2 linked regions of the Ilumatobacter coccineus YM16-304 genome follow. Each later gene encodes a partner of the first gene's protein in a complex. Links are inferred from orthologs where the notes say so. Each region holds a gene or a part of one and is shown on either strand. Other genes may lie near its edges. The genes, in order: mfd and uvrA.

What was found.
Region 2: the proteins of mfd (region 1) and uvrA are in contact, whole or in part, in a crystal structure (PDB 4DFC), measured with the Escherichia coli proteins. The link is inferred for Ilumatobacter coccineus YM16-304 from one-to-one orthologs.

What each region holds. Positions count from the first base shown.
Region 1 is NC_020520.1:3,683,484-3,698,858, reverse strand. What follows is about bases 11,389-15,375. They hold mfd (transcription-repair coupling factor), read right to left. Parts: upstream 15,063-15,375; coding sequence 11,589-15,062; downstream 11,389-11,588. Other genes in these bases: pth (aminoacyl-tRNA hydrolase), read right to left, coding at 15,144-15,375; YM304_RS16620 (hypothetical protein), read right to left, coding at 11,389-11,515. In the rest of the region: YM304_RS16665 (FAD-binding and (Fe-S)-binding domain-containing protein), read left to right, coding at 1-2,048; YM304_RS16660 (FtsB family cell division protein), read right to left, coding at 2,083-2,592; YM304_RS16655 (Fpg/Nei family DNA glycosylase), read right to left, coding at 2,690-3,478; YM304_RS22890 (hypothetical protein), read right to left, coding at 3,465-4,187; YM304_RS16645 (SRPBCC family protein), read right to left, coding at 4,184-4,654; eno (phosphopyruvate hydratase), read right to left, coding at 4,737-6,017; YM304_RS16635 (DUF4032 domain-containing protein), read right to left, coding at 6,010-7,317; YM304_RS16630 (hypothetical protein), read left to right, coding at 7,401-9,239; mazG (nucleoside triphosphate pyrophosphohydrolase), read right to left, coding at 9,273-10,760; more of YM304_RS16620, read right to left, coding at 10,757-11,388. UniProt on the Escherichia coli protein: Couples transcription and DNA repair by recognizing RNA polymerase (RNAP) stalled at DNA lesions. Mediates ATP-dependent release of RNAP and its truncated transcript from the DNA, and recruitment of nucleotide excision repair machinery to the damaged site.
Region 2 is NC_020520.1:2,393,468-2,408,312, forward strand. The notes cover bases 3,977-7,433. They hold uvrA (excinuclease ABC subunit UvrA), read left to right. Parts: upstream 3,977-4,284; coding sequence 4,285-7,233; downstream 7,234-7,433. Other genes in these bases: YM304_RS22415 (glycerophosphodiester phosphodiesterase family protein), read right to left, coding at 3,977-4,088; YM304_RS10805 (hypothetical protein), read left to right, coding at 7,392-7,433. Also shown: YM304_RS10780 (DUF4956 domain-containing protein), read left to right, coding at 1-536; YM304_RS10785 (polyphosphate polymerase domain-containing protein), read left to right, coding at 533-1,279; more of YM304_RS22415, read right to left, coding at 1,398-3,976; more of YM304_RS10805, read left to right, coding at 7,434-8,567; YM304_RS10810 (MFS transporter), read left to right, coding at 8,643-9,923; YM304_RS10815 (DUF6576 domain-containing protein), read right to left, coding at 9,977-10,921; excinuclease ABC subunit UvrC, read left to right, coding at 11,106-13,025; YM304_RS10825 (sensor domain-containing protein), read left to right, coding at 13,232-14,845. UniProt on the Escherichia coli protein: The UvrABC repair system catalyzes the recognition and processing of DNA lesions. UvrA is an ATPase and a DNA-binding protein. A damage recognition complex composed of 2 UvrA and 2 UvrB subunits scans DNA for abnormalities.

The sequences.
Region 1 (15,375 bases):
AGGTCACGGCGCCGGTCGCCATCGAATGCCTCGACGAGCGGACCATCGCACTGGCCGCTGCATCGCCGGCGTGGCCCCGCCTGCGAGCGCTCCTCGGCGTCGAGCCGAGCGGTGCGTTGTTGCTGATGGAGTACGAGGGCGACCGAGGCCTCGCCGAGCTTCGAGAGATCGTGGACCGAGCCGAGAGCCGCGTGGCGATCGCGACGACCAGCGATCCGGACGACATCGCCGCGGCGTGGAAGGTTCGGGCAGACGCGGTGGGGCTGCTCGGACAGGCGGTCGGTGGCCGCCGATCGGTCGCGTTCGTCGAGGACTGCGCGGTGCCGCCGGCGGTGCTGCCCGAGTTCGTCGCCGGCTTCCGGGAGATCCTCGACCGTCGCGGGCTCGGCTACGGCATGTTCGGACACGCCGACGTCGGTTGTCTGCACGTGCGCCCGGCGCTCGACCTGTACGACCCGACGCACGAGGCGATGCTGCGCGAGATCTCCGACGACGTGGCCGCACTGGTCGCCCGGCTCGGTGGCGTGCTCTGGGGCGAGCACGGTCGAGGGTTCCGAGGGGAGTACGTCGACCTGCCCGCCGACACGATACGCCGCATGCGCGAGGTCAAGTCGGGCTTCGACCCGGACGACGTGCTCAACCCGGGAAAGCTCTATCGACCGCTCGGTGGATCCGACCCACCTGCAACCGACCCACCTGCAACCGACCGACCTGGAGCCGACCAGTGGGCCGATGGCGTCGGAGAGATCGTGCGCATCGATGCCGTGCCGCTGCGGATCCATCGGGACCGTGACGTGGCGGTGGCCGAGCGGCAGCATTTCGACACGGCGTTCGGATGCAACGGCAACGGGATCTGCCATCACTGGGGTGAGGCCGAGGTGATGTGTCCGTCGTACAAGATCACCCTCGACCCGCGCCGTTCTCCGAAGGGTCGCGCCGACCTGCTGCGAGCGTGGCTCGCCGACCCGGACGACGACGCGCTGGCCGATGACGTCACCGAGTCGCTGCACGACTGTCTGTCGTGTGGAGCGTGCACCGGTCGCTGTCCGGTCGGGGTCGACATCCCGGAGTTGAAGTCGCGGTTCTTCGACCGTCGACCCGACCGGAGCCCACGACACCGAGTGAGGGCGGCGCTGCTCAGCCGATTCGAGGCGGCGACGCCGGTTGCGCAGGCCCTGGCGCGAGCGGTGAGGCCGCTGCAACGCGTTGTGTCGCCGGTGCTCGAGCGCGTGTTCGGGATCGTCGACCTGCCGACGGTGCCAGCGGGGCGTCTGTCGACGCGGCTGCGCCGGGTCGACGTCGAGATCGTGCCCGCGGGTGGCGACGTCGGCGATGCGACGGTCGTGATCGTTCCGGACGTGTTCACCGCCATGCTCGATCCCGACGTGTTGGTCGCGGCGATCGACGTGCTCCGCGCCGTGGGGGAGCGGCCCGCGGTCGCGGAGTTCAGGCCGTCGGGCAAGTTCGACCACGTGGTGGGTCGCCGTCGGCGATTCGCCGCAGCGGTGGCCGCACAGCGCGAGTTGATCGTTTCGTTCGACGAGTCGGGCGTCGACCTGATCACGATCGAACCGGCCGTGTCGCTCCTCGGCGCTCACGAGTACGCGGCGATCGACCCGACGTTTCCGCAGTCGGTCCGTTCGCTGCCCGAGTACGTGCGGGAGCGCCTCGGTCGGCTCCCGGACCTCGCCGGCGGCTCCGATCGCCGCGTCGAGCAGGTGGTGCAGCTGTTCGGGCACTGCACCGAGGTGAGCCTGGCGCCTTCGAACGTCGAGACGTACCGGGCGATGCTCGAAGCGGTCGGCTGTTCGGTCGACGTGGTGGCGACGACGTGCTGCGGGATGGCCGGGGTGTTCGGGCACCAGGCCGAGCGCCAGACGATGTCGGCAGCGCTCTTCGACCGTGGGTGGCGGGGAAGACTCGACGCGAGCGGCGCGTCGACGAACTGTGCGTCGGGGTACTCGTGTCGGTCGCAGGCGAAGCGATTCGGTTTCGCCGATGTGGTCCACCCGGTGCAGGTGATGGCCGAACTGCTGTCGGCGCTCTGACGTCGGGCGGGGCTGACGGCGGTGTGACGGAGCGTCAGTCGGCCGACGCGTCGTCGACCGGAGCAGGGCGCGGGCCGGCCGCCGTGGCGTCCATGATCTGCGTGACCGCGTTGTACGGCCACCCGTCGGGGAGATCGGTCGAGAGTTCGGGGAACGGGAGGATCGAGCTGCGCTCTTCGCCCTGTTCGACGTAGCCGTAGTCCTGTCGGGCGGCTTCGCGGATGCCGTCGTCGGTGCCGAGCCGATCGACTTCGGCTTGGAGTTCGGCGTTGACGCGGTTGAGTTCGTCGAGCTGCGCTTGGCGCTGGACGATGTCGGTGTCTTGGTCGCGCCACGTACCGATCGGCAGCACGAACACGGCGACGCTGGCCGCCACGATGACGCCGAGCGCGAGCAGGCCGGCGATCAGCGCCAGCTTGGGGCGACGCGAGATGCGCTTGTCGATGGGGATCGGACGGGTGAAGTCACCGAGCCGCGACGAGCCGGCGTCGGCCGACGCCCGGACGGGCGGCCGCTTGATCGACGTCGTGGCATTGCGAGGCACCGCACGAGTCTGGCAGGAGTTCAGGCACTTCGGCCGTCATGTCGCGAAAACAACAACCCTCACGTAGAGGTCGAGGTGCTGGCGCTGCTGCTGGCGCTCAGTGGTCGACGACCGGCTGACAGGTCGGACACCAGTAGGTCGAGCGCGCCGTGCGTTCCCCCGCCGCAGAGAAGGCGATGGCGTTGTCGCAGCGGCGGCAGGCGAATCGGTGGCGGCCGTACACGAACGTTCGCCCGGCATTGCCCGGCCCGGTCGTCGACCGGTACGGCCGTCCGCGGTTGGCCACGAGCTGGCGGTGTGCGACCGACCACAGGGCAGCGAGCCGAGCGTCGTCGAGGTCACCGATGGGCGTGAACGGGGCGATGCCGGCGACGAAGAGCGCCTCGCTCTTGAACACGTTGCCGACGCCCGCTGCGACACGTTGATCGAGCAGCATCTCGGCCACGGTCGTGTCGGGCGGCAGCCGGCGGCTGTTCGCGACGACGAGTTCGAGGTCGGCGTCGTCGTCGCTGAGATCGGGGCCGAGCTGATCGGCCGCCGACGTGCCCGATCCCTTGATGTGGGTCGAGATCTCGGGAGCGGCGAAACACAGCGCTCGACCGAGCCGGGTTTCGATCACGACGCGCAGCCGCGGATCGCGCGGGAGCGTTGAATCGAGGCCGGCGGCTCGCCATGACCCCGACATGCCCAGATGGGTGTGCAGCACCAGCCCTCGGCCGAACTCGATCAGGAGGTACTTGCCGACCGCGTCGACACTCTCGATCCTGTCGCCGACCCTCGGCCGGTAGCCGCGCAGCTTCTTGAACCAGAGGTCGGTCACGACCTGGTGCTCGAGGATGGGGGTGAGCACCTCGGCCGCTCGCCGAAGGGTGTCACCCTCGGGCATGGTCGTCGCCGATGTCGGAGTTCGCCAACACTTCGGTCTCGGCGCGCACCGGGCCCCGGCGCGAGCCTCCGGCCATCTTCACGGCGCGGTCGCAGGTGTGTGCCCACATGGCGGTCTGGACTTCGCGGGCGATGGGGGTGTCGACGTGGAGCCTGCGGAACCACCGATCGCCGGCGCGTGCCCACGACCGGATCACGAACGTCAGGTGATCGCCGTCGTCCGACGTCCGGAACCTGATCTGGCCGGCCTCCATGTGCCCGTCGCGCGTGGCGAGCACCGTCTCGGTCGGCGACTCGATCCGCACCAGCAACGGCCCGTTCCACGGTCCCGGGAGTTCGACGAGCACCTCCTCACCGTCGCGAAGGTGTCGGCTCGTCTCGCCCGTCGGTGCGTGGAAGCCGGCGAGGTGCTGCGGACAGAACTGATTCGGGTCGTCGCGAAACCGGTCCATGAGTTCGGCCGCCGTCATCGTCGCCTCGACGATCTCGACCGAGTAGGTGCGCATCAGCAGCGGGCCGACGCCGTCGAATCGAGTCTGCAGATCGTCGTCGCCGCCGGCGGTGACCGGCATCGGGGCGGGTTCGCTCAACGAGGTCACCTCGCGTTGGGTTCGTTCGAGGTGGCGTACTCGGGCGAGATGCTGCACCGCCATGATCGGCAGGCCGACGACGGCCCGTGCGGCGTTGCGCAGCGCCGTGAACGAACTCACGCTGCTCCGCCCGGCGACGCGAAGAACCTGGTGAGTTCGGCGTTGCGGAGTTCGATGAGTCTGGGGAGGTATCGCTCGAGCGCGACCTTCTCGGCGATGCGACCGAGCACACCGAGCGGAGCGGCGAACTCGACCGAGTCGATCATCAGGGTCGACCCGTCGTCGAGCGACTCGAAGACGTGCACGTGACGAAACGACTTGAACGGCCCCTTCTTCTGCTCGTCGACGAATCGATGGGGGCGTTCGTATTCGGTGATGGTGGACGTCATCGTCCACCAGATTCCGAAGTGGCGTGCCCGCCACGTCACCGTGTCGCCGAGCGCCATCTCACCGGACGTCACGCCACCGACGATCGATTCCTCGCTGTCTTTGAACGACTCGAGATGGAGGTCGACGTCGAGCGAGACGTCGAACGCACGCTCTGGTGTCGTCGGCAGCGTGGTGCGCCGTTCGAATTCGACCGTCATACCGTCACGCCGTCGTGCCGTCGTCTCATCGGATGTGGTCAGCGTCGTTCGTTCGCTACGGCGTCTCGGGCATCGGCCGACCTCAGCGGAGGGGAGCGAGGGCCGAACGGCCGCGGTACTCGGCGGAGTCGCCGAGGGCCGATTCGATGCGCAGCAACTGGTTGTACTTGGCGACGCGGTCGGAGCGAGCGGGAGCACCCGTCTTGATCTGGCCGCAGTTGGTGGCCACGGCGAGGTCGGCGATCGTGGCGTCTTCGGTCTCGCCCGAGCGGTGGCTCATCACCGAGGTGTAGCCGTGGCGGGTCGCCAGTTCGACCGTGTTGAGCGTCTCGGTCAACGAGCCGATCTGGTTCACCTTGATGAGGATCGAGTTGGCGACGGTCTTGTCGATACCGGTCTGGAGGCGCTCGACGTTGGTGACGAAGAGGTCGTCGCCCACGAGCTGGACACGGTCGCCGACGGCAGCGGTGAGCGTGGCCCAACCGTCCCAGTCGTTCTCGTCCATCGCATCTTCGATCGAGACGATCGGGTACGTGTCGACGAGGCGGGTCCAGTAGTCGGACATCTCGGTCGGGGAGAGGACCTTGCCCTCGCCCTTGAGCTGGTAGGCGCCGTCTTCGAAGATCTCGCTCACGGCAGGGTCGAGAGCGATGGCGATGTCGTCGCCGGGCGTGAAGCCGGCCTTCTCGATCGCTTCGAGCAGCACGGTGATCGCTTCCTCGTTCGAGTCGAGGTTCGGAGCGAAGCCGCCTTCGTCGCCGATGGCGGTCGACAGGCCGCGGTCGCCGATGACCTTCTTGAGGACGTGGTACGTCTCGGTGCCCCAGCGCAGTGCTTCGGAGAAGCTCGGAGCGCCCACCGGCATGATCATGAACTCCTGGAAGTCGATGGAGTTGTCGGCGTGGGCGCCGCCGTTGATGACGTTCATCATCGGCACGGGGAGCACGTGGGCGTTGGGTCCGCCGACGTACTGGTAGAGCGGCATGTCGAGTTCGATCGCTGCGGCCTTGGCGACGGCGAGGCTCGTGCCGAGGATGGCGTTCGCGCCGAGCCGGGCCTTGTTGTCGGTGCCGTCGAGGTCGAGCATGATCCGGTCGAGCTCGCGCTGGTCGAGTGCATCGAAGCCTTCGAGTGCGTCGGCGATCTCGTCGTTGACGAAACCGACGGCCGACAGCACGCCCTTGCCGTTGTAGCGCTCGCCGCCGTCACGGAGCTCGACGGCCTCGTGTTCACCGGTCGACGCGCCCGAGGGCACGGCGGCTCGGCCGAGGGCGCCGGAGTCGAGCATCACCTCGACCTCGACCGTCGGGTTGCCGCGGCTGTCGAGGATTTCGCGGCCGTTGATTCCGATGATCTCACTCATGAGGGTCGAAGGTATCCGAAGAATCGGTGGACGATTCGCCGAACGCGTCAGATGTCTGGCGTGAGATGTTGACCTCGTCGGGTGCCGAGGCGAGCACATCGGAGATGTACGACTCGAGGGCGGTCTCGAGCGGGATGTCGACGCGCGCCTCTTCCGACAGGAACCAGCGGTGTTCGAGCAGTTGGTGATAGATCTCGGCGGCCTGCAGCTTCGAGAACAACTCGGTCGGGATCTTCGACATCAGCGGTTCGAACCGGTCGTCGAGCCAGCGGACGGCGATGACGTTCTCGGGGAGCGGCCGAGCCGGTCGTCCGGTGGCCTCGGCGGCGGTGAGGCGCTCCTGGTGCATCTCGGCACCGAACGAACGGATGTCGTCGAGCATGCGCCGCGCCTGGTTCTCGCTGGTCTCGAGACCGGTGAGGTTGCGGAGCCGCTCGGCGTGGAAACCGTGCTCGACGACTCGGGGGATGTAGCGCATCCGGTCGCCTTCGGCGTCGTCGATGATCTCCATCTCCTCGACGTCGAAGCCCATCTGGTGAAGCCGTTGGAGCCGCTGGTCGATCTTGTACGTTTCGTCGGGCGAGAACTCGTCGCCCGCCGTCAGTTCGGTCCAGAGCGCCCGGTAGCGGTCTTCGATCTGCATCGACACGTCCCACGGGTCGATGTCGGCCTTGAGCCGCCCGCCGGCCTGGAGATCGAGCAAGCCGCCGGCAACGCTCTCGGTCGCGACCTGCAGGTCGAGCGTGCGTTGCCCGTCGGAGAGCTTGCCGTAGCGGGCGCCGGTCTCCATGTCGATGACGTATGCAGAGAGGGCACCGGCGTCGCGGCGGAACAGCGTGTTGGAGAGCGAGCAGTCGCCCCAGAAGAAGCCGGCGAGGTGGAGGCGCACGAGGAGTCCGACGAGCGCGTCGAGGACTCGCTCGCCGAGGTAGGGGATGGTGAGCCCCCGGCCCGACAGCAGGGTCCGGTACGGCAGCGAGTAGTCGAGGTGGCGGGTGACGAGCATGCCGTCGACCGGGATGCCTCCCGACACCTTGCCGGTGACCGCGGCGACGACCTCGACCGTGGGGAGTCCGGCGTCGGCGAGTTCGCGCAGCAGCCGATACTCACGATCGACGAGGAGGTCGGGGAGTTCCTTGATGACGTAGCTGGCGTCACCGAGCTCGATGAGGCGCACCACGTGGCGGTGGAGCCCGAGGACGCCGTGCATGTCGGGCAGCGTCCAATCGTCGAGACGGGTCGAGAACGGGAGTCCGGCGATGAGTGGGTGATCCGACGGACTGGTGAGATGCACGCGCATCTCTCAAGTGTGGTCGAAGAATTCGGTCCGAGCTTTCTCAACTTCTGCTCAAGATCACGCGTCGGCGTGCCGATCTTCACACCATGCAACACGAAGGTCTGCCGCCAGGGCCGCAGTCGACGCCGACAGAGCTCAAGGTCGCCGCTGCTCCTTCGTGGACCCCCGAAGGCGACTCGAACGACGTTCCGAACGCTCCGAACGCTCCGAAAAAGCCTGCTGCCGCGACGCGTGAGTCGGCGCGGCGCGTGCCGATCAACGCGTGGTTCGTCCGCTGGCTTGCGATCAGCGCCGGCGCGTTGGCAATCGGTGGCACCGGATGGCAGATCGCCAACGTCGTCGACGGCGACACCTGGTCGGGGCGGCTCTCGTTGCTCACCACCGCTGCAGCCGTCGTCGCCGGCCTCAGCGTGCTGGCGTGGACCTGGATCATCGTCGAGAACGCCAGACGGCTGCTCTCGATCGCGAGCACACACGAGCCGCCCGATCCGATGCAGGCTCTCGCGGCGTGGATCGCCCCGTTCGTCGTGGCGGCCGCAGCGGGCCTGTCGATCGTGTTCCTGCACTCACGGCTGTCGGCGACCGAGACCGCCGAAGCCTCGCCCGTCCCACTCGCCATCGCGCTCGCCGCGATCATCGTGACGATGCTCGTCATGTACCGTCCGCTCTACGTGCTGTCGGGCGTCACGCGCCGACTGGGTTTCGCGTCGGTGGAGCTCGCCCGTTGGTACTGGGTGCCGGTCGCGCTGGCGATCGTCGGATCGCTCAGCCTCATCGCGCTGAACCTCGGTGGTGCGTACGGCGACGATTTCGACGGCGTCGCACCCGCCTGGGCGCTCGGCGTCGTGGCCGTTCCTCCGACCCTCATCGTGTTCGGGCTCGCCATCCGCGGCGGCCGTTCGGTCGAAGACGCCGTGAGCCAGGCCTTCGATCGTCGAGCCGGCAAGAAGACCACCGGGGTCGGCCGAGGCCGCATGGGATTCTGGGCGCGAGCGCTCCGCGCCGACGCCCGTCCGCCGATCGACCGAGACCTGCGCCAACGCATCCGGTTGCTCCCCGGCACCGACGTCCTGCGCCTCGCCGTGGTCACATCGGTCGCAGCCCTCGCCTTGCTCAGCATCGTCGGTGCGATCATCATGTTCTTGTTCTGGCGTGAAGCCAGCAACGGCGTCCTGCTGCAGTCGCAGCAGGACCGTGCCTGGGACACGCTCGCCTCGTTGCAGCGTGTCGAACGCTCGATCGCGGCGCTGCTGCTCGTCGTCGTGACCATCTGGGCGTTCGTGTCGGTCATGAACGTTCGCCTGGCGACCGGTCGCCGCCGCAACCCGATCCTCGCCGCCATCGCGTGGCCCGCCGCCGCCTTCGGCATCTGGCGTGTCGCCGAGCGCATCGGCGACGACGAGCGCATCGGCGCAGTCGTCACCGGCTTCGTCCTGCAGGCGCTCATCCTCCTCGTCCCGTTCTTCCTGCTCGAGCGAGCGGCGGTGGCGGTGGCGGCAAGTCGCCAACCGATCCGTTTCGCCTACGGCATCGCCGTCATCCTGCTCGTGCACACGCAAGGCCTCGTCGGCCTGTCGACGCTCGACAACGGTTCGACCAGCGACGAGTTCGGCCGTCTGGCCGGCTACCTCGCGCTGGCCGCGCTCATCCAACTCGTGGGCACGCTTGCCATCACCGAGTCGAGCCACCTCGTTGCCGGTGGCGCTCGCCACGAGGCCGATCAACACAACTTCCTCGCCGCTCAGCGACGCGATGTCGAGGAGCGGGCCACGGCGGCTCACGAAGCCAAGGCTGCAGCGGAGGCCGCACGCACCGCCGAACACGCGGCCGTGGAGTCGGCGGCACGCCAGGCAGCGTCACATGCGGCCCCCGGTGGTTCGGGCAGCCGGACCACGATCGCCGCATCGAGCCCTCCACAGTTCTGACGGGCTGGTGGCGGCCGGTCACCGACGCGGTCGTCAGTCAGCCGTTGCGGCGGAGGCCTTGACGTCGTCCCACAGCGCGTCGAGCGTCGCGAGATCGGCGTCACGGAGATCGATCGAACGCTCGCGAGCCAGTCGTTCGACCCCTTCGAAACGCGTCCGGAACTTGTCGCTCGCCGCCCGCAACGCGAGTTCGGCGTCGATGCCCAGGTGACGAGCGACGTTGACGGTGGCGAACAGCAGGTCGCCGAGTTCGGCCGACGTCGCCGCATCGTCGTCGCCGGCCATCGCTTCGGCCAACTCCGCGGTCTCCTCGCCGACCTTCGGGAACGCTCCCGACACGTCAGGCCAGTCGAACCCGACCTTCGACGCCTTGCGGCCGACCTTGGCGGCGTACGACAACGCCGGGAGCGAACGCGGGATGCCGTCGAAGATCGACGTCCGACCCTTCTCGGCCTGCTTGATGTCGTCCCAGTTCGTGAGCACCGTGTCGGTGTCGTCGGCAACCGTGTCGGCGAACACGTGCGGGTGCCGTCGCACGAGCTTCTCGTGGATGCCCTGCGTGACGTCGGCGATCGTGAAGCGGCCTTCCTGCTCGGCGATCGTCGCGTGGAACTCGATCTGGAACAGCAGGTCGCCGAGTTCTTCGACGAGGTCGTCGTCGGACGCCGGGTCGTCGGGGTCGAGGTCGTGCAACGCGTCGACCACTTCGTAGGTCTCTTCGAGCAGGAACGGGATAAGCGTGTCGTGCGTCTGCTCGATGTCCCACGGGCACTGTTCGCGAAGGGTTCGGACCAGGTCGTGGAACCGGACGTACTCGCGCCCGACCGGGGCGGCGAGCTGCGGGATGTAGATCGAGGTGAGGTGGTCGGCGTCGACGGTGCGGTCGAGTTCGGCCCAGGTCGTGTCGACGACGACTTCGTCGGCGGTGCCGAGCGCCTGCAGGATCGTGACCCGTTCGTCGCCCGTGGCGTTCTCGACGGCCAGCTTGATGTCGGACAGCACCCAGTTGGCGTGCGTGTGGGCGACGAGGAGGGGGCCCGATTCGTCGGCGGCGGCCGTGGTGAACTCGTGGCCGTCGATCAGACGGACGCCGGCTTCGACGGGGTCGATGCCGAGCCGCGCCCATGCCACGTCGAGAAACGACATGGCGGGAAGAATCCGCAGCTCGATCGATGCGTCGGCACACGCGTCGCGCAGGTAGCGGACCGTGCGCTCGAGCACGAGCGGAGAGCCCGGCACGGCGTACAGGATCTCGCCGTGTTCGTCGGCAGCCGTGACGAGGCGCGCAGTGATCTCTCGGTACACGTCGTCGAAGTCGTCGGCCTGTTCGTAGAGATCGTCGTGGCTGGTCGCCCCGCCGGGAGCGTCGGCGACCAGGTGGGCCGACGGGTGGATCGCGGTGCGCAGATGGCGATGCGCGATGCGATCGATCGCTGCGAGCGTCTCGGCGGTCACGTGGTCGTCGCCGCCGGGACCGAGCCCGACGACGGTGATCGACGCCGGTGACCGAGCGTCGGTCATCCGCCGAGCGGCTGGATCGACGTGGTGATCGGATCGAAGTAGCCGTATCTCGAATCGATCATGATGTCGATCTCCTCGACGGCGAACACCGAACGGATCGACGAATCGACGACCGAACGATCGGTGTCGGCCAGTTCGTCGTAGGTGCGGAAGGCGACCACGATGCCACCGACCGGCGTGCCGAGTTGATCGGTGAGCGCCGACGAGCCGTACCGGTCGTCGCCGGAGAGGTCGAGGAGCACGCCGACCTCGGGAGCATCGGCCGCCTGCAGCACCGACAGGATGTCGACGCAGCCGATCTGCCCGGTGGTCGAATCGAGCGTGGTGTCGATGTTCTGCTCGGCGAAGACGTCGGCGAACTCGGCGCCGGCATCGAGTTCGGCAGCGGCGTCGACCGCGATCTCGGGCGTGTCGGTGACGACGATGGCGGGGCACACGACGCCCGACTCGGTGAGGCCACTGTCGAAGCGTGCGCCGATGGCAGCCTCGCTGATGTCGATCTCGTTGGGGTCGAGCAGGCCGTCACGAACCGCCGTCTCCTGTACCCAGTTCTGGATGAGCGTGCGGACCACGTCGGGTGGCAGGTCCTCACCTGCAGGGATGCCGGCGTCGACCGCGAGCGCGTCGAGGTCGTCGACGCTCAACTCGACGTCACCGACGCGAGCAACGGCATCGGCATCGGAGAAGGTGGTGCAGCCGCCGGCGAGCAGCGCAGCAGCGAGGGGAAGCAGGATCGTCAGACGTCGGCGGGTCACAGCAGGGGATCGTAATGAGTGACGAGATGATTGACGAGGCGGTTCGGTGGTCGCGCTCGGGATCGAGCTGCGCTCAGTCGTCGTCGGGGACGAGATCGCGGAAGAATCCGACCAGGAAGGTCGCTGCATCCTTGCCACGGGGGAGCGGGACGACCAACTGGTGCAGGTCTTCTTTGTACTTCGCGCCCTTCGACAGGCGACGCAGCCGCAGGGTTGCGCTCATCTTGAGTTCGATCGGCTGGATGCGAGCGTCGGACGACGTGATCTGCAGGTCGGTGACACCGAGGCGGTGGCACTCGGCGCGGAGGTAGCCGACCTGGAGCAGCGACTCGGCGGGTGCCGGAAGCGGGCCGTAGCGGTCTTCCCACTCGGCTCGGATGTCGTCGACCTGGGCCTGCGACGTGACGTCGGCGAGCCGGCGGTACGCCTCGAGCCGCGACTCCTCCTTCTTGACGTAGTCGTCGGGCAGGAACGAGTCGGTGGGCACGTCGAGCTTGATCTCGGTGGGAGCGTTCGGGAGCGGCTCGCCCTTCATCTCGCTCACGGCTTCGGTGACCATCTGGCAGTAGAGGTCGTAGCCCACGGCGGCGATGTGACCAGACTGCGACTCGCCGAGCAGGCTGCCGGCGCCGCGGATCTCGAGGTCACGCATCGCGATCTTGAAGCCCGAGCCGAGTTCGGTCGCCTCGCCGATCGTGCGGAGCCGCTCGTACGCCTCCTCGCTCAGCGTTTTGTCGCGCGGGTGGAAGAGGTAGGCGTAGGCGCGTTGGCCCGAGCGCCCGACACGGCCACGGAGTTGGTGCATCTGGCCGAGACCGAGCAGATCGGAGCGCTCGACGACGAGCGTGTTGACCGCCGGCATGTCGATGCCCGACTCGATGATCGTGGTGCAGACCAACACGTCGTACTGACCGTCCCAGAAGTCCTGGACGACGTTCTCGAGCGAGCCTTCGTCCATCTGCCCGTGGGCGATGGCGATGCGTGCTTCGGGCACGAGTTCGCGCAGCCGACTGGCCGCGCTGTCGATCGACCGGACCCGGTTGTGCACCCAGAACACCTGGCCTTCGCGCAGGAGTTCGCGACGGATCGCTTCGATCGCGACCCGCTCGTCGTACTCGCCCACATAGGTGAGGATCGGTTGACGCTCGGCGGGCGGTGTCTGCAGGAGCGAGAGGTCGCGGATGCCGACGAGCGACATCTCGAGCGAGCGCGGAATGGGCGTGGCGGAGAGCGTGAGGACGTCGACGTTCGTCTTCAGCTTCTTCATCTTCTCCTTGTGCTGCACGCCGAACCGCTGCTCTTCGTCGACGACGAGCAACCCGAGATCCTTGAAGTGGATGTCGGCGGCGAGCAGGCGGTGTGTGCCGATGACGCAGTCGACCTCACCGGATTTGACGTCGTTGACGACCTTCTTCGCCTGCGCGGCGGTGAGGAAGCGCGAGAGGACCTCGACGCGGATCGGGAACCCGGCGAATCGGTCGGCGAACGTGTTGCCGTGCTGCGTCGCCAGCAGTGTGGTGGGAGCGAGCACGGCGACCTGCTTGCCGTCTTGGATCGCCTTGAACGCGGCGCGGATCGCGATCTCGGTCTTGCCGAAACCGACGTCACCGCACACGAGGCGATCCATCGGGAACCCGCGCTCCATGTCGGCCTTGATCTCGTCGATCGCCGTGCGCTGGTCGGGAGTCTCGACGAACGGGAACGCATCTTCCATCTCGGCCTGCCACGGCGTGTCCATGGCGAACTGGTGGCCTTCGGCGGTGACGCGCTGCTGGTAGAGCAGCACGAGTTCCTGCGCGATCTGGCGGACCTCCGACTTGACCCGGCTCTTGGTCTTGGCGAAGTCGGAACCGCCGAGCTTGTGGAGCTTCGGGGCCTCTCCGCCGACGTACTGGCGGATCGTGTCGATCTGATCGGACGGAATGTAGAGCTTGTCGCCGCCCTTGTACGACAACAGCAGGTAGTCCCGTTCGACGCCACCGATCGCTCGCTTGACCATGCCGTCGTACTTGCCGACACCGTGCTGCTGGTGGACGACGTAGTCGCCGGCCTTGAGGTCTTCGAAGGTGCTCGCGGTCTCGCTGCGCTTGCGCGGCCGAGCCTGACGGTGTGCGCGACGCCGACCGGTCAGATCGGATTCGGCGACGATCGCGACCTTCGCGTTGGGGAGCGTGGCACCGCGATGCAGCGGGGCGACGATGATGCTGCCGCCCACCGGGATGTCGACCGTGAGGTCGGCCTTCGGACCGACGCGCAGCGCGAAGTCGAGCCCCTGGTCGAGCAGCATCGAGTGCAGACGTCGAGCCGATCCTTCGCCGTCGGCTGCGACCACGACGCGATACCCGTCGGCGATCAGATCGCGGAGCCGGTCGGTGAGGCCGGTGCCGTCACCGACGACGGGCCCCCAGCCCATCGCCTCGACGAGCGGCGTGTCGGGAGATTCGGGCGTGGAGTCGATCGACCAGAACGAACCGGCGCTCGCCAGGAGCACGTCGGGGTCGGCGTGCAGGCGGGGGAACGTCTTGTCGGGATCGCGAGCCCACGTCGATGCGAGGGTGCGCGCCAGATCGTCTTCCTCGGCGATGAGGTCGGCGGCTCGGTCGCGCATGCGCCGCGGTTCGAGCAGCACCACCTTGGCGTCGTCGGGCAGCACGTCGGTGAGCAGCACGTCGTCGTCGACGAGCCAGGGCAGCCACGACTCCATGCCGTCGAAGTGCGCACCCTCCGCGAGCCGCTCCCACTGCTCGCGCCCCCACGGCTCGGAGGCCATGAGCGTGCGAGCGCGCTCCTGCACGCGCTCGTCGGGGATCAGTTCGCGGGCGGGGAAGATCAGGGCTTCGTCGAGGTCGGCGACCGACCGTTGGTCGTTCACCCCGAACCGGGTGAGGCGATCGACCTCGTCACCCCACAGATCGATGCGGATCGGGGCGCTGGCGCGAGCCGGGTACACGTCGATGATCGCGCCGCGACGAGCGAACTCGCCGCGGTGCTCGACGAGCTCTTCGCGTCGATAGCCGAATCGCACCAGCGTCTTGACGAGGATGTCGGGGTCGATCTCGGTCTGCGGTCGGATGACGATCGGCTCGACGCTCATCGCGCCGGGACCGAGCTTCTGGAGCAGCGACCGAACGCCGGCCACGATCACCTTCGGGCACCGCTCCGGGTCGCGCAGCCGCCACAACACGTCGAGGCGTTGGCCCATGGTTTCGACGTTGGGGCTCACCCGCTCGAACGGCAGCGTCTCCCACCCGGGGAACAACGCGAGCTCGTCCGGGGCGACGAACTGCTGGAGGTCGTCGTGGAGCTGCGCGGCCATCGTGCCCGTCGGACAGGCGACCACCAGCGGTCGCCGGTTGGAGAGCCGAGCGAGCGCGGCGATCGAGATCGGCCGGGCCACTTCGACGACGGCGAGGCGCGCCCCAGGGTCGGCGAGGGCACGCGTGAGGCCCGGCTCGTCGCGGAGCAGGGGAGCGAGCGAGACCAGCGGAGCGATGCGCTCGGCGGAGTCCACCTCGCCGGCGATCAGGTCGTCAGCAACGTCGGTCATCGGTCTGGCCTGTTCTCTCGGAGGCCGCACCGGCCTCGGTGCAACGCGTCGTCGCGCGCATCGTCGTTGTCGTCACGAAGTTCACTTCTTCGTGTTGTAGCGCTGCATCGCCGCGTCGACGCCCTCCGCGATGATCATCTCGACCGCATCGGCCGCATCGGCGATGACGACGTCGATCAACTCACGCTGACGCTTCGGGAACGGCGCGAGCACGTGCACCTTGCCGACGTGCTTCGAGTCGGGTTTGCCGACCCCGATCCGCACCCGCAGGTAGTCCTGCGACTTGACGTGGTTGGTGATCGATCGGAGACCA
Region 2 (14,845 bases), 1.3 Mb from region 1 along the record:
TCGCCTGCGACGCGGTCGCGATCCTGCTCCTCGTCTTCGGGTTGTACTTTCCGCGGTATCGGCGCAAGGACATGGTCGCCGCGCTGCTCGGCATCAACGTCGGCGTGCTGGCCGTGGCCACCGTGCTCGCCAAGGCGGAGGTCACCGCAGGGTTGGGACTCGGCCTGTTCGGCGTGCTCTCGATCATCCGACTTCGCTCTCAAGAACTCGACCAGGAAGAGATCGTCTACTACTTCTCGGCGCTCGCGCTCGGGCTGATCGGCGGCATCTCCGTGCAACCGGCATGGGTCTCTCCGGTGTTGATGGGTGCCCTGGTGCTCGCACTGTTCATCGGCGACCACCCGCGACTGTTCTCGTCGCTCCGCAGCCAGGTCGTCACCCTCGACCGGGCGTACACCAGCGAAGCCGAACTCGTCGGCCGACTTGAGGAACTGCTCGACTGCCGCGTGCATCGCATGAAGGTGCGTCGCGTGAACCTCGTCAACGACACGACCGTGGTCGACGTGCGGTACTCGATTCGAGGTGCCGACGCATGATGTCGCTCGCCGACGCCATGGCCGGGGCCGAACCGATCGACCTCGACCGACTGAACGAGCAGGCCGAACTCCAGACGCGCTCGACCCGCAAGTACATCGTCGACGTCGACGTGGTCGCGGCGATCATGCGGTCGTTCGCCGGCGACGTCGCCGTGCTCGAGATCGGCCAGGAGCGCGTCATCGACTACGAGACCGTCTACTTCGACACACCCGACCACACGCTCTACCTCGACACCGCCCATCGGCGACCGCGTCGTTTCAAGGTGCGGACTCGCCGCTACCAGCGCGACGAGACGGCGATGCTCGAGATCAAGGCGAAGAACGGTCGCGGCGCCACGGTGAAGCATCGGCGGGAGTACCTCGCTTCCCGACGGTATGAGCTGAGCGACGAGGCCCGGCGGTGGATCGACGAGATCGTCGACTTCTCCTCGACGACGACGCTCGCTCCGACGCTCGTCACGCGATTCGCTCGGTCGACCGTCGTCGGTCATCGGGACGACGAGCGGTTCACATTCGACACCGATCTCGTGTGCACCTCGCCCGACGGGGCGGCGTCGTCGCTCGACGGCGTCATCGTCGAGTGCAAGTCGACCGGCGAGTCGAGCAGCGTCGACCGGTGGCTGTGGCGGCAGGGCATCCGCCCCGTGACGATCAGCAAGTACTGCACCGGGCGGGCAGCGATCGACCCGGAGCTGCCTGCCAATCACTGGCACCGCACGCTGCGTACGTACTTCGCCGCCTGACTGGGCGACCCCGACGAGTCCGCCGACGCGAGCCCGGACGCGACGATCCCCGGCACCACGGCGCTGACGCCAGGTGCCGGGGATCGTCATCGAGAAGACGGTGTTCGGGGGTGGCCGATCAGCCTCCGCAGGTGACCCCGTCGAGGGTGAAGGTGGTGGGAGCCACCGGCGGGTCGATGCTCTTGCCGATGAACTGGGCGATGACCGTCTCGCCCGGATCGACCACGCGATCCCAGGCCGGGTTCACGACCGTCACGGCGGTCCCGTCCTGGCTGAAGTCGCCCAACCAGCCGGCACGGAGCCGTTCGCCGGCGGTGAAGTTCCAGCCGAGTTCCCAGCCGACGATCGGTTCGTCGGCGGTGTTCGACAACTCGACCGAGGCGATGAACCCGTTGTGCCAGGTGTTGGCGAACACGTACTCGACCGCACACTCGGCGAGGGGCTCAGGCAGCGTGACCGTGACGTCGTTGTCGGTCGAGGTCGACGCAGCCGTGCCCACACCCGTGGCGGTCGTCGCCGCATCGGCATGCACCGACACGGTGACCGTGCCATCCGCCGTGGCGCCCTCGACCGCAACGCGGTACCGCACGCCGGGGGTCAACTCCACGAGCGACACCGAGGTCGCCCCGGCGGAGCCACCGACGATCACGTCGTCGGTGCCGAATCCGACGACCGGCTCGGCGAACACGACGTCGAAGAGCACGGGCTGTTCGGTGGCCGGGTCGGCCTGCGTGCTCGCCTGCTCGACGCGCACCGCAGGAGCGACGGGATCCGGGCCGGGCTCGGTCACCACGACGGTGACGTCGATCGGCGAACCCTGGCGGAAGCCGATGTGCTCACCTGGTCGGTTGGTGATGATTCCGTCGACGCCGATCTCGGCGAGGCGAGCCCAGGTGCCGGCGTCGTCGACCGTCCACGGCATCACGGCGATCCCGGCGGCGTTGAGTTCGGCCACGGCCTCCGGACGTCCGAGCACGGCTCCCACCGACGGGTTGTACGCCGACAGACCGAGTTCGTTCGCAACGGCGACGAGATCCCCGCTGACCGAACCGGTCAGGAAACCGCGGGGAATCTCCGGCGCGATCGTCTTGGCGTCGCGGATCACCTGTGCGTCGAAGCTCTGCACGACGACCTGGTCGACCATGTCGCGATCGAGCACCGCTTGCAGCTGCATCTCGGTCTCGTCGTACGAGGCACCCGGCTTGATCTCGAGCAGCAGGGTCGGGCCGCGGCCCTTGATGAGGTCGAGCACCTGCTCGAGGTGCGGAAGTGGTTCGTCGACGTAGGCCGACGAGAACCACGAACCGGCATCGAGTTCGGCGAGCTGAGCGCTCGACAGCGCGTCGACAGCGCCGGTGCCGTCGGTGGTGCGGTCGACGGTGCTGTCGTGGATGACGATGGTGGCGTCGTCAGCACTCGTGTACGTGTCGATCTCGATCATCTCGGCGCCTGATCGGAGCGCGGCTTCGACGGCGGCGAGTGTGTTCTCCGGTGCGAGCGACGAGTAGCCGCGGTGGGCGATCGTGATCGGCCCGAGCGCCGGGTCGCGCACCAGGGAGCGCGGTGGGAGCTCGGTAACGACCACGTCGTCGATGCTGACGCGGGCGCCGTCGGCGATGAAGCCGAGGATGCCGTCGTCCGACCGCTCGATGCGGGTGGTGGTCAGTACGAGTTGTCCGTCGAACCACCATTCGCCCGTGCTGCCCTGTGCCACGATGCGCACCTGCACGTCGCGGCCCGTGGCAGCGTCGGCAGGTGCGCCACTCTTGTCGGTCACGTTCCAGCCGCCCGTGCTGCGCAAGGCGAACTCGATGCCGTTGCCGGCCGTCGACTGCGAACGCATCACGGCTTGTGCCCAGGGGATGCTGCCATCGGCGGCGACGTCGGTCATGAGCCCCGCCCAGCGGGATGCGTTGTTGACCGACTCGAAACGCAGCGTGAACTCGGCCTGGTAGTTGTCGAGGTGCGGACCGAAGGTGATGCGGGCCTGCGTCGACGGTTCGTCGAGGCGGAGGCGTCCGTCGGCGACCGACCACGCGCCGGCCAGCGGCGTCCACCCCTCGGGCAGCGAATCGCCGTCGAAGGTCTCCTCGAACCTGACGAGCTCCGGTTCGGGTTCCGGTTCCGGCTCGGGATCGGCGAGCGGTTCGAGTTCGGTCACCACGAGATCGTCGAAGCTGACCGTCGCTCCGGCGATCACGAAGCCGAGCACGCCGGCGTCGGTGCGCTCGACGCTCGTCGTCGACAGCACGAGCTCGTCGTCGAAGTACCACGCGCCTCGCTCGCCCTGGATGTCGATGCGCACGTCGACGTCGTTGCCGACACCAGCGTCGACCGGAGCCGATCCGGCGTCGGTGACGTTCCAGCTCTCGTCGGCGTTGCGGATCGCGAACTCGATGCCGTTCGACGCAGTCGACTCCGACCGCATGACGGCGTGGGCCCACGGTGCTCCGCCGGTCGGCGCCACGTCGGTGACGATGCCGGCCCAGCGACTCGCGTTGACGACGTCTTCGAAGCGCATCGTGGCTTCGATGCGGACGTTGTCACGATGCTCGCCGAAGGTCAGGATCGACGGGGTGTACGCGTTGTCGGTGTGGCCGTACAGACGTCCGTCGCGCACGGTCCAGTCGGCATCGCCGTCGGCGAGCCAACCGGCCGGGAGCGCATCACCGGAGAAGTCCTCCGTGAGGATCACGTCACCTGGCGCGGCGGTCGTCGGCGATGACGCGACGACGATCGTCGATGCCGCAGCGAGGGCAGCGAGTCCGCCGGCGGCGACACGCCGCAGGCGATGGGGGGTTCGATTCATGGGTCGAGTGACTCCTTGCTCCCGGCGGGGGAGCGGTTGTGTGGTGTGGAGTCGCGGACCGTAACGACGGCACATGGACCCCATCCGACGGCGAGATGAACCCGTGGTGAGCGTCTGCCGAACGGGAGACGGGCCACTCCCGCCCGCCGCTGGGCACGTCCCGAACTGAACACATGTTCGCTAGCATTTGACGACAATGGCTCGAAATCCCGCAGAACCGAGCGCCACGAAGGTCGCCAAGAAAGCTCCCGCCGCGAAGGCGGCCGCCCCGAAGAAACGGGCGGCGAAACGTAAGTCCGACGAACCGCAGATCACGGTTCGAGGCGCACGCGAGCACAACCTCAAGAACGTCAACGTCGAGCTCCCGCGCGACAAGCTCGTGGTGTTCACCGGGCTCTCCGGGTCGGGCAAGTCGAGCCTGGCGTTCGACACGATCTACGCCGAAGGTCAGCGTCGCTACGTCGAATCGCTGAGCGCCTACGCCCGCCAGTTCCTCGGGCAGATGGACAAGCCCGACGTCGACGTGATCGATGGGCTGTCGCCGGCGATCTCGATCGACCAGAAGTCGGCGTCACGCAACCCGCGTTCGACCGTCGGCACGATCACCGAGGTCTACGACTACCTGCGACTGCTCTACGCCCGCATCGGGGTGCAGCACTGCCCCAACCACGGCATCGAGTTGGAGCGTCAGACCCCGCAGCAGATCGTCGACCGTATCCTCACGATGGATGAGGGCGTCAGGTTCCAGGTGCTCGCTCCCGTCGTGCGTGGCCGCAAGGGTGAATACGACACGCTGCTCGAAGACCTCTCTGGTCAGGGCTACGTGCGTGCGGTCATCGACGGCGAGACCGTCGACATCGACGAGTTCCTCAAGCGCGACGAACGACTGGCCAAGTACGAGAACCACAAGATCGCCGTCGTCGTCGACCGTCTCGTCCTCAAAGAAGGGCTCGAACGGCGCCTCACCGATTCGCTCGAACAAGCGCTCACGCTCGCCGACGGCGTCGCCGAGATCGAGATCGTCAAGCGCGACGGGGAGGGTGAGAACGAGGTTCTCGTGTTCTCGCAGCACCTCGCGTGCCCGATGTGCGACACCAGCTTCGACGAGCCGGCGCCGCGAAACTTCTCGTTCAACTCGCCGTACGGCGCGTGTGCGAAGTGCGACGGGCTCGGCACCACCTTCGAAGTCGACCCCGAGTTGATCATCCCCGACGGCGACGTCTCGCTCGCCGACGGCGCGATCGCCCCGTGGCGCAGCGCGCACACCCAGTACTTCACGCGGATGCTCGAGTCGGTGGCCAACGTCAACGACATCGACCTCGACGCGCCATGGGATCAACTGCCGGCCAAAGCCCAGAAGCTCATCCTGCACGGGGTGAAGGGCAAGATGACCGTCAAGTACAAGAACCGCTACGGACGCTCCCGCTCGTACCAGACCGAGTACGAAGGCGTCATCCCGTGGCTTCGTCGTCGCCACGAAGGCAGCGACTCCGAGTGGGCCCGCGAGCAGTACGAGGGCTACATGCGTCTCGTCGCGTGCTCGGCGTGCAACGGCGCCCGCCTCAAGCCGGCCACGTTGGCGATCACGATCAACGGCAAGCACATCTCCGAGGTGTGCGACATGTCGATCGCCGATTCGGCCAAGTTCCTCGCCGACCTCGAACTCAGCGAACGCGAGCGGCTGATCGCCGAGCGCGTCACGAAGGAGATCAACGCCCGACTCGGGTTCCTCCTCGACGTCGGCCTCGACTACCTCACCATGTCTCGCTCGGCCGGCACCCTCGCCGGCGGCGAAGCGCAACGCATCCGTCTGGCATCGCAGATCGGTTCCGGACTCGTCGGCACGCTCTACGTCCTCGACGAACCGTCGATCGGACTCCACCAGCGCGACAACCAGCGCCTGATCGACACCTTGGTGCGATTGCGCGACCTCGGCAACACGGTCATCGTCGTCGAGCACGACGAAGAGACGATCCGCGAGTCCGACTGGATCGTCGACATCGGCCCCGGTGCGGGCGAGCACGGGGGAGAGGTCGTGTACTCGGGGCCGGTCAAGGGCATCGAGAAGGTCAAGGACTCCATCACCGGCCAGTACCTGTCGGGCAAGAAGTCGGTGCCGGTTCCGGAGGCACGTCGCTCACAGTCGTTCGATCACATCGAGATCGTCGGGGCCCGCGAACACAACCTGCAGAACATCGACGTGCAGATCCCGCTCGGCAACTTCGTGTGCGTCACGGGTGTGTCGGGGTCGGGCAAGTCGTCGCTCATCCGAGACATCCTGCTGCCGGTGCTGATGACGAAGATCTACAAGTCGAAGATCCCGGCGGGCAAGCACAAGCGCATCAACGGCATCGAACACCTCGACAAGGTCATCGACATGGACCAGTCACCGATCGGCCGGACGCCGCGCTCCAACCCGGCCACCTACACCGGCGTTTTCGACAAGATCCGCAAGCTCTACTCGAGCACCAACGAGGCCAAGGTCCGCGGGTATCTGCCCGGACGCTTCTCGTTCAACGTCAAGGGCGGGCGCTGCGAAGCGTGTGCTGGTGACGGCACGATCAAGATCGAGATGCACTTCCTGCCCGACGTGTACGTGCCGTGCGAGGTCTGCAAGGGCGCTCGGTTCAACCGAGACACACTCGACATCGAGTTCAAGGGCAAGAACATCGCCGAGGTGCTCGACATGCCGGTCGCCGAAGCGGTCGACTTCTTCGCCAACCAACCCGGCATCGCTCGCTACATGCAGACACTCATGGACGTCGGCCTCGGCTACGTCCGGCTCGGTCAGTCGGCGCCCACGTTGTCGGGTGGCGAGGCGCAGCGCGTCAAGCTGGCCACCGAACTGGCGAAGCGGTCGACCGGCCACACGATCTATCTGCTCGACGAGCCGACGACCGGGTTGCACATGGACGACGTCAACCGACTGCTCACCGTGCTGCAGCGGCTCGTCGATCAGGGCAACACGGTGCTCGTCATCGAACACAGCCTCGACGTGATCAAGACGGCCGACTGGATCATCGACCTCGGCCCCAACGGCGGGTCGGGCGGTGGCACGATCGTCGCCGAGGGGCCACCCGAGCACATCGCCACGGTGAAGGAGAGCCACACCGGGCACTTCCTTCGCGAGTTGCTGCCGGGCTGACCGCCGACGATGCCGATCGTCGCCGCCGCGTCTGACACATTCTGAGATCGCCACGCGGTGAGGCGATCGCCGACCGCGGCGCCAGCCGGTCGGATATTCGGAGCATCGAGCGGGTGCGGTGTGACAGCGTCGGTGTCCCGCCAACCGAGGAGCATCCGATGTCCGAATCGTCCGTCACCGCACTCCGTGCCGAAATCGAGCGGTTGACCGCCCGTCTCGATGCCATCGAAGCCGGGGAGCCGGCAGCCCCAGCCGCAGCACGTGATCGAGCCGACGCGCCGGAGACCGGCGGAGTCAGCCGCCGCCAATGGGTGCGCGCTGCTGCGGCAGCAGCAGCCGGAGGCACTGCGGCGGTCGTCGCCGGGCGTCCCGCCGCCGCAGCGGCAGGGTCGCCGCTCACGCTCGGCCAGGCCAACACGACAGCGACGGCCACGCGCAGCGACTACACGGGCCCCGCCGAAGGGGTGGGCATGCTGTTCCAGTCGGGCAACTCGTTCAACACGGGTTCTGCACAGAGGGGCGCGGCGGTCGGGGCGATGACCACCAACGCCTTGCAACCCAATGGGCTGTACGGCTACTCGACCGTCGACGCAGCCGACACGGTGGTCGACTCCGACGCCGTCCTGGCCGGTGCCGCCGGCGTGGTCGGGCATGCGGTGGGGCAACAGTCATTCGGCGTGCGGGCGATGTCGGACCAGGGGTCGGCGGTGCGCGCCGACGGTGCCACGTACGGCGCCGAGATCTCGGGCGAGCTCGCGGCGATGGTGCTCGGGCCCACCACGTTCGTGCCGCCGACGTCGTCGACCGAGTTCCACCGCGGCGGTGAGTTCTACGTCCGTGCCGCCTCCGATTCGGGGCTGGCCGTCGAGTTGTGGTTCTGCACGGTGGGCGGAACACCGGGCACCTGGGTACAGGTGGCAGGTCCGGGACAACCCGGCGCATTCCGTGCGATCGATCCGGTGCGCGCCTACGACTCCCGTTCGGCCCAACCGAGCCCTGGCGTACTGAGCGGTGGCGAGAAGCGGGTGGTCGACCTCACGCAGTCGCGAGATCTCACCACCGGAGCGCCGACCGGCGCGCTGGTGCCGGAGGGAGCGACCGCGGTGGCGTACAACGTCGCCGTCGTCAACACGACGGGCAGCGGCTTCCTGTCGGTCGTGCCGGGCGCGTCGGCCACGTCGTTCAGCGCCGCCACGATCAACTGGTCGGCGAGCGGGCAGATCCTCAACAACGGCAGCATCGTGCGCGTGTTCTCCGATCGTGAGGTCAGCGTGTTCGCCGGAGGAGGCGGGTCGACCCACTTCGTGATCGACGTGACTGGCTACTGGGTCTGAGCGGCGACGCCGTACCGCCGGCCGGCCGCTCCAACCGACCGGGAGCGTCGGGCCGACCTCTGCAATGATCGGCCGGTGACCGTCGGCGCCGACATCTCCACCGGGTTCGGTTCGCTCGAGCCCTCCGAGCGGGCGCGCCTGCAGCATCGCACGCTGTGGTCACTGCGCTTCGCGCAGGTGCCGGGCCAGGCGGCGGTGGCCGGGATGGTCGCGGTGGTGTCGCTGCTGGCGAGCGACATGCTCGGCTCCGACCGCCTCGCCGGGCTCGGGAGTGCCTCGTTCACGCTCGGCGCCGCGGCGACGTCGATTCCACTCGCGGCCTACATGCGTCGTCGCGGTCGTCGGCCGGGGCTCGCGAGGGCGCTGTTGCTCGGATCGCTCGGCGCCGGCGTGGCCGCGCTGGGCGGCGAGACCAGACTGTTCCCGATCTTCCTGCTCGGCATGGTGGCGTTCGGAGCGGGCCAGGCGGCAACCCTGCAACAGCGCTATGTGGCCGCCGACCTCGCCGAACCCGAACACGCCGGCACGGCGATCGCGGCGATCGTCTGGGTCGGCACGCTCGGCGCGGTGTTCGGGCCGCTGCTGACCCCGGCCGCGAAGGCGCTGGGGCGAGGCATCGGGCTCGACGAGTTGGTGGGACCGTTCGTCGTGGGGGCCGTGTTGCTCGCCATCGCCGCAGTGGTCGTCACCGTCCGGCTGCGGCCCGATCCGCTCGAGGTGCTCGGCGCCGTCGACCCCGACGCCCAGCGAGTCAGGCCGCTCCAGCAGATCCGCACGTCGAGTTCGGTGATCGCGTCGTCGGCCGGCGCTCGACTCGGGCTCGCGGCGATGGCGATCTCGCAGGCAGCGATGGTCGGCGTGATGACGATGACTCCGCCGCACATGAAAGACCACGACCACGGCGACTTGTCGGCGTACGTCATCGCGCTGCACATCGTGGGGATGTACGGCCTGGCCCCGGTGGTCGGCCGTTTCACCGACCGCGTCGGCACGAACCAGGCGATTCGGCTCGGTGCGGTCGTGCTCGGGCTCGGAACGGTGAGCACCGTCATGGCGGGCTATGTGCCGGCGTTGATGTTCGTCGGGCTGTTCTTCCTCGGACTCGGCTGGAACATCGGGCTCATCGCCGGTTCGACGCTGCTGACCGGGTCGGTACCCGCAGCGGCGAAGGTGGAGGTGCAGGGCACCGCCGATCTGACGATGAGCGTCTGCGGCGCGACTGCGGCGTTCGGCTCCGGGTTCGTGAAGGAGTCGTTCGGATTCCACCTGCTCGCAAACGGTGCGGCGGTGTTGGCCGGCTGCCTGCTGGTGGCCGCGTGGGTCGCCGCGGCGCGTGCACCGTCGACCGCATCTTGACCGCGGAGCGCGTGCTGCGGCGCGAGTCGCAGCGACTCAGAGCCGTGTCGGGGTCAGCGGTTGCGCAGGCGCTTGCTGAGTTCGTTGAGGCGAGCCTTCTCTTCGCCCGAGAGCGCGTCCATGCCCTGCCCGCCGATCTTGTCGAGCAGACCGTCGAGTTCGGCCTGGTCGGCCGGCGACGCCGGCGGTCGGGTCGGCGGACCAGTGGGCGCCGGCTGATCGGCACCTTTCCACGGGCCTTCGACGACACGCGGCCCGAGATCGCGCGACTTCGGTCGCTTCTTGGGTTTCGGCACACGACCACCACCGCCACGACGGCCACTCGACGCGCCGGGTGAACCGCCGAGCGGAACGTGGGGGATCGGCCACGCCGTGGCGAGACCGAGCGAACGACCGATGCTGAGCCCGGCAGCGATGGCCGAGAGCATGAAGATGATCTGACCGCCGGCGCGGTTGCCCGAGTACTGGAGCAGGTTGAGGCCGGTGAAGATCGCGGCGAGCCCCCACAGCGGCATGATCTCGAACCATCGGACGTTGGGGTACGTGCCGGCGTACACCCAGATACCGCACAGGAACAGCGTGCTCAGACCAAAGTTGACACTGCCGAAGTCGAGCGTGTCGGAGAACGTGCCCAGGATGGTCAGCAGCACCGACGGGACGAGGGCGACGCCGAGCACCCAGGCGAGGAACCGATTGCGGCCGAACAGGCCTTCGAGTTGCTGGCCGAACACCCAGAAGAACACGACGCCGATCAGCGAGAAGAGTTCGGGCTGGGTGGCGATCGGCCACGTGACCAGGCGCCAGACCTGGAAGCTCTCGCGGACGTCGGGGGCGAAGAAGAGCAGCTTGCTGAACGCCGTGAGGCTGGCACCGTAGACGAACATCGAGAACACGGCGAGCGCACACAGGATGTCGACCGTGGTGGCGTCGTAGCGGCTGACGCGGAACCACCCCTCGTTCGGGCGGCGACGGAACATGGCGGAGAAGTACTGCGACATCAGCCAGCAACAGTATCTGGCGATCTCGCTCGACCGCCGCCACTGCGCCATGACCGCGTCCGCGTGCGCCGTCGCTGCGCCATCACGTCCGGCCGCGCAACTCCGGCCCGACGAACGTCGAGCCGTCGGGAAGTGCGCGACCGCCGTCGACCGCTGCCGACCGCAGCCGTATGCTCGGAGGGTCATGAAGCGGCCAGCAGCGGGCACCATCCCGGACGAGCCCGGCTCGTATCAGTTCAAGGACCGGCATGGCCGTGTCATCTACGTCGGCAAGGCGTCGAGCCTCCGGCAACGGCTGTCGAACTACTTCCAGAACCCGAAGAACCTGCACCCGCGTACGGCGCAGATGGTCGAGACCGCCGAGACCGTCGAGTGGACCATCGTCCGCAACGAGGTCGAGGCGCTCATGCTCGAGTACAGCCTCATCAAGGAGCACGACCCGCGCTTCAACGTTCGGTTGCGTGACGACAAGAGCTACCCGTTCCTGGCGGTGACCGCCGACGACCAGTGGCCTCGTGCCGTGGTCATGCGCGGTCGCAAGAAGAAGGGCACGCGGTACTACGGGCCGTACGCCCACGCCTACGCGATCCGCGACACGCTCGACCTGTTGTTGCGGAGCTTCCCGATCCGTACGTGCAGCCAGAACAAGTTCAACGAGCACGAGCGGCTCGGTCGACCGTGCCTGCTGTTCCACATCGAGAAGTGCGCCGGCCCCTGCGTCGGCGAGATCGAGGAGATGGAGTACCGCCAACTCGTCACCGAGCTGTGCCAGTTCCTCGACGGTGACACCGACGAGATCGTCGACCGCTTGGAAGCCGACATGCGCGAGGCGGCCACATCGCTCGAGTTCGAGCAGGCGGCGCGGCTTCGCGACCGTCTCGAGGCGGTCCGCAAGGCGATCGCCAAGCAACAGATGGTGGCCGACAAGAACGAGGACCTCGACGTGTTCGGCATCGCCGACGACGAGCTCGAAGCGTCGGTGCAGGTGTTCTACGTCCGCAAGGGGCGAGTGGTCGGCCGGAAGGGGTTCATCCTCGACAAGGTCGAAGAGCTCACACCCGGCAAGATGATCGACCGCATCCTCGAGTCGATGTACGGCGAGGAGCCGGTGGTCGGCGTGCCGAAGCAGGTCTTGGTGCCCTACGAACCCGACGACCGCGAGACGTACGAGCAGTGGCTCGAGATGATCCGCGGCTCGAGGGTGCAGGTACGCGTCCCGCAGCGTGGCGACAAGCGGTCGTTGCTCGAGACGGTGACGCGTAACGCCAAGGAGGAGTTCACGCGTCACCGGATGCGCCGCGCGACCGATCACAACACGCGCAGTCGTGCGCTCACCGAGTTGCAGCATGCGCTCGACCTCCCCGAAGCGCCGCTGCGGATCGAGTGCTACGACATGGCGCACCTGCAGGGCACCGACTACGTCGGGTCGATGGTGGTGCTCGAAGACGGACTTCCGGCCAAACGCGAGTACCGCCGGTTCAAGGTCAACACGGTCGGCGGCGAGGTGGTCGGTGGTGGGAGCGACGACTACGCGGCGATGGCCGAGGTCGTGCGCCGAAGGCTCCAGGCATATCTCGATGATCGAGATCGACCGATCGACGAGCGCTCCGGGCCGCAGGACGAGGACGCTCCGTCGAAACAGCGCGAGCGAAAGCCCGGCAAGTTCGCGTACCCACCGCAGCTGCTGCTGGTCGACGGTGGCAAAGGACAGGTGTCGGCCACGCAACGGGTCGTCGAAGAACTCGGTCTCGCCGACGAGATCCCGGTCGCCGGGCTGGCCAAGCGGTTCGAAGAGGTCTACGTCCCCGGGCGTTCCGAACCGATCGAGATCGCGCGGGGGAGCGAGGCGCTCTTCATGTTGCAACGCATCCGTGACGAAGCGCACCGATTCGCCAACACCTTCCACGGGGAGCGACGCAGCAAGCGCATGACGGTCAGCGCGCTCGACGGGATTCCTGGGCTCGGCGAGGTCCGGAAGAAGAAGCTCGTCAAAGCGATGGGTGGCGTGAACGCAGTGAAGAAGGCGAGCCTCGACGAACTGCAGGCCCACAGCTTCCTTCCCGACGCCGTCGCCGAAGCGATCCACACCAAGTTCCACGCCTGACCGCGCTCGAGGCGCCGCCCTCGCCGTCCTCACGGTGCCCCCGGCGCATGGGCTGACGGTCGGCCCGAGCACGTTCGGGCGCAGCACATTGCACCGCGATCCACCGAATCAAGTGGCACGAGATGGTACACTGCTTTTTCCGACGAGAATGCGGATGGCGCCACGGAATGCGGATCGTGGTCGCTTCGGCGGGTTGAAGTGGAGCGATGGACGATCAAGTGGCGGAGGCCGGTGGGCTTCAAGAAGCGACGAAGGGCTCGGAAGTGCCCGAGATGTCGACGCTCGCGTCGCTCCCTGTCCCGGTCATCGTCACCAAGCTGCCGGGTCGTGAAATCGTCTTCGCCAACGCCGCATGCCAGGAAGCTCTCGGGCGAACCGGCGAACAGTTCCGCGGGCTGACGGTCGACGACATCACCGCTCCGGAGGACCGTCCACACGTCGACGCCGTCATCGCCGACGTCCGCGAGCGCGGCGTAGTCGTCGAGAAGGCCTACCTGCACGGCGATGGCTCGATCCGACGGATGCACCTGCACGCCATCACGGTGTCTGGTTTCACGGGATATGCCGTCGCGCTCCTGTTCGACATCACCAAGACGAGCCGGTCGCTCGGCCGCCTCAAGCTGCTGGCCGAGGCCGCAGCGCTGGTGCCCGGCGCCGACATCGGCATCGACACCATCTCCGCCACCGTCGCCTCCATGGCGACCGAGCACCTCGGCTCCGAGGTCGAAGTCGTCTGGTTCGACGAGCCGAAGTCGATCCTGGAAGACGGCTCGTCCGAACCGGTCCGCGTCGGTGACCGTCTGCGCTGCCCGATCGTCGTGACCGACAACGTGATGGGAGAGGTGCGAGTCACCTCGTCGGCCCCGGACGGAGACGAGTTCGACGACGAGTTGCTGTGCCTCGAGTCGCTGGCGCACTGCCTGGCCGGTGCGTCGTCGGTCGCCGCGCTCGACGCGTCGCTGCGCAGAGCCGAACTGTTCGAGCGCGGGTTCGAGGCGGCCTCGGTCGGGTTGCAGATCGTCGACGAGGACGGTGTGTTCCTGCGCGTCAATCGCTCCTTCGCGACCATGATCGGCCGGAAGCGTGAGGAACTCGTTGGGCTGCACTGGACAGCAGTCACGCATCCCGACGACATAGCCATGCACGAAGACGGTGAGGTGCGCCGTCGGCTGGATCGTGGCGACGGGGCGATGTACCGCGACGTCAAGCGCTACGTGACCGCTGACGGGTCGATCAAGTTCGGCGACATCACGATCACATCGGTCACGGGCAACCCGAAAACCGACATGCCGTTCAGGTTGGTGCAGGTCGTCGATGTCACCGAACAGATCCGATCACTCAACGATCTGGCAGCCGCCCGCCGAGACCTGATGGCGAGCGAACTCCGGTATCGATCGCTGGTCGAGCCGGCTCCCGACGCCGTGCTCCGGATCGGCGCAGACGGGATCGTGGCCGATGCGAACGCCTCGGCCGAGCGCATCTTCGAGTTCGACGCGTCCGTCGGCGCGCCCGTCTCCGACCTGCTTCCGGCAGTGTTCGCCGACGAGGTCGCCGCGATGGTGCGGACCGTCATGGTGACCGGTGCGCAAGACCAGATCGACCGTCAGCGGCTGCGACTCGGCGACGGTACGAGCCGTTGGTTCCTCACGAGGATCGTCGCCGAAGACTCGACCGGCACGTCGCCGACGGCACACGTGGTGATGAGCGACATCACGCAGATGGTCGAACACGAGGAGCGTCTGTCGGCGATGGCCCGCGTCGACGCCGTGACCGGGGTCGCGAACCGGGTGGCGCTGTACGAGCGCCTCGAGGTCGCGCTC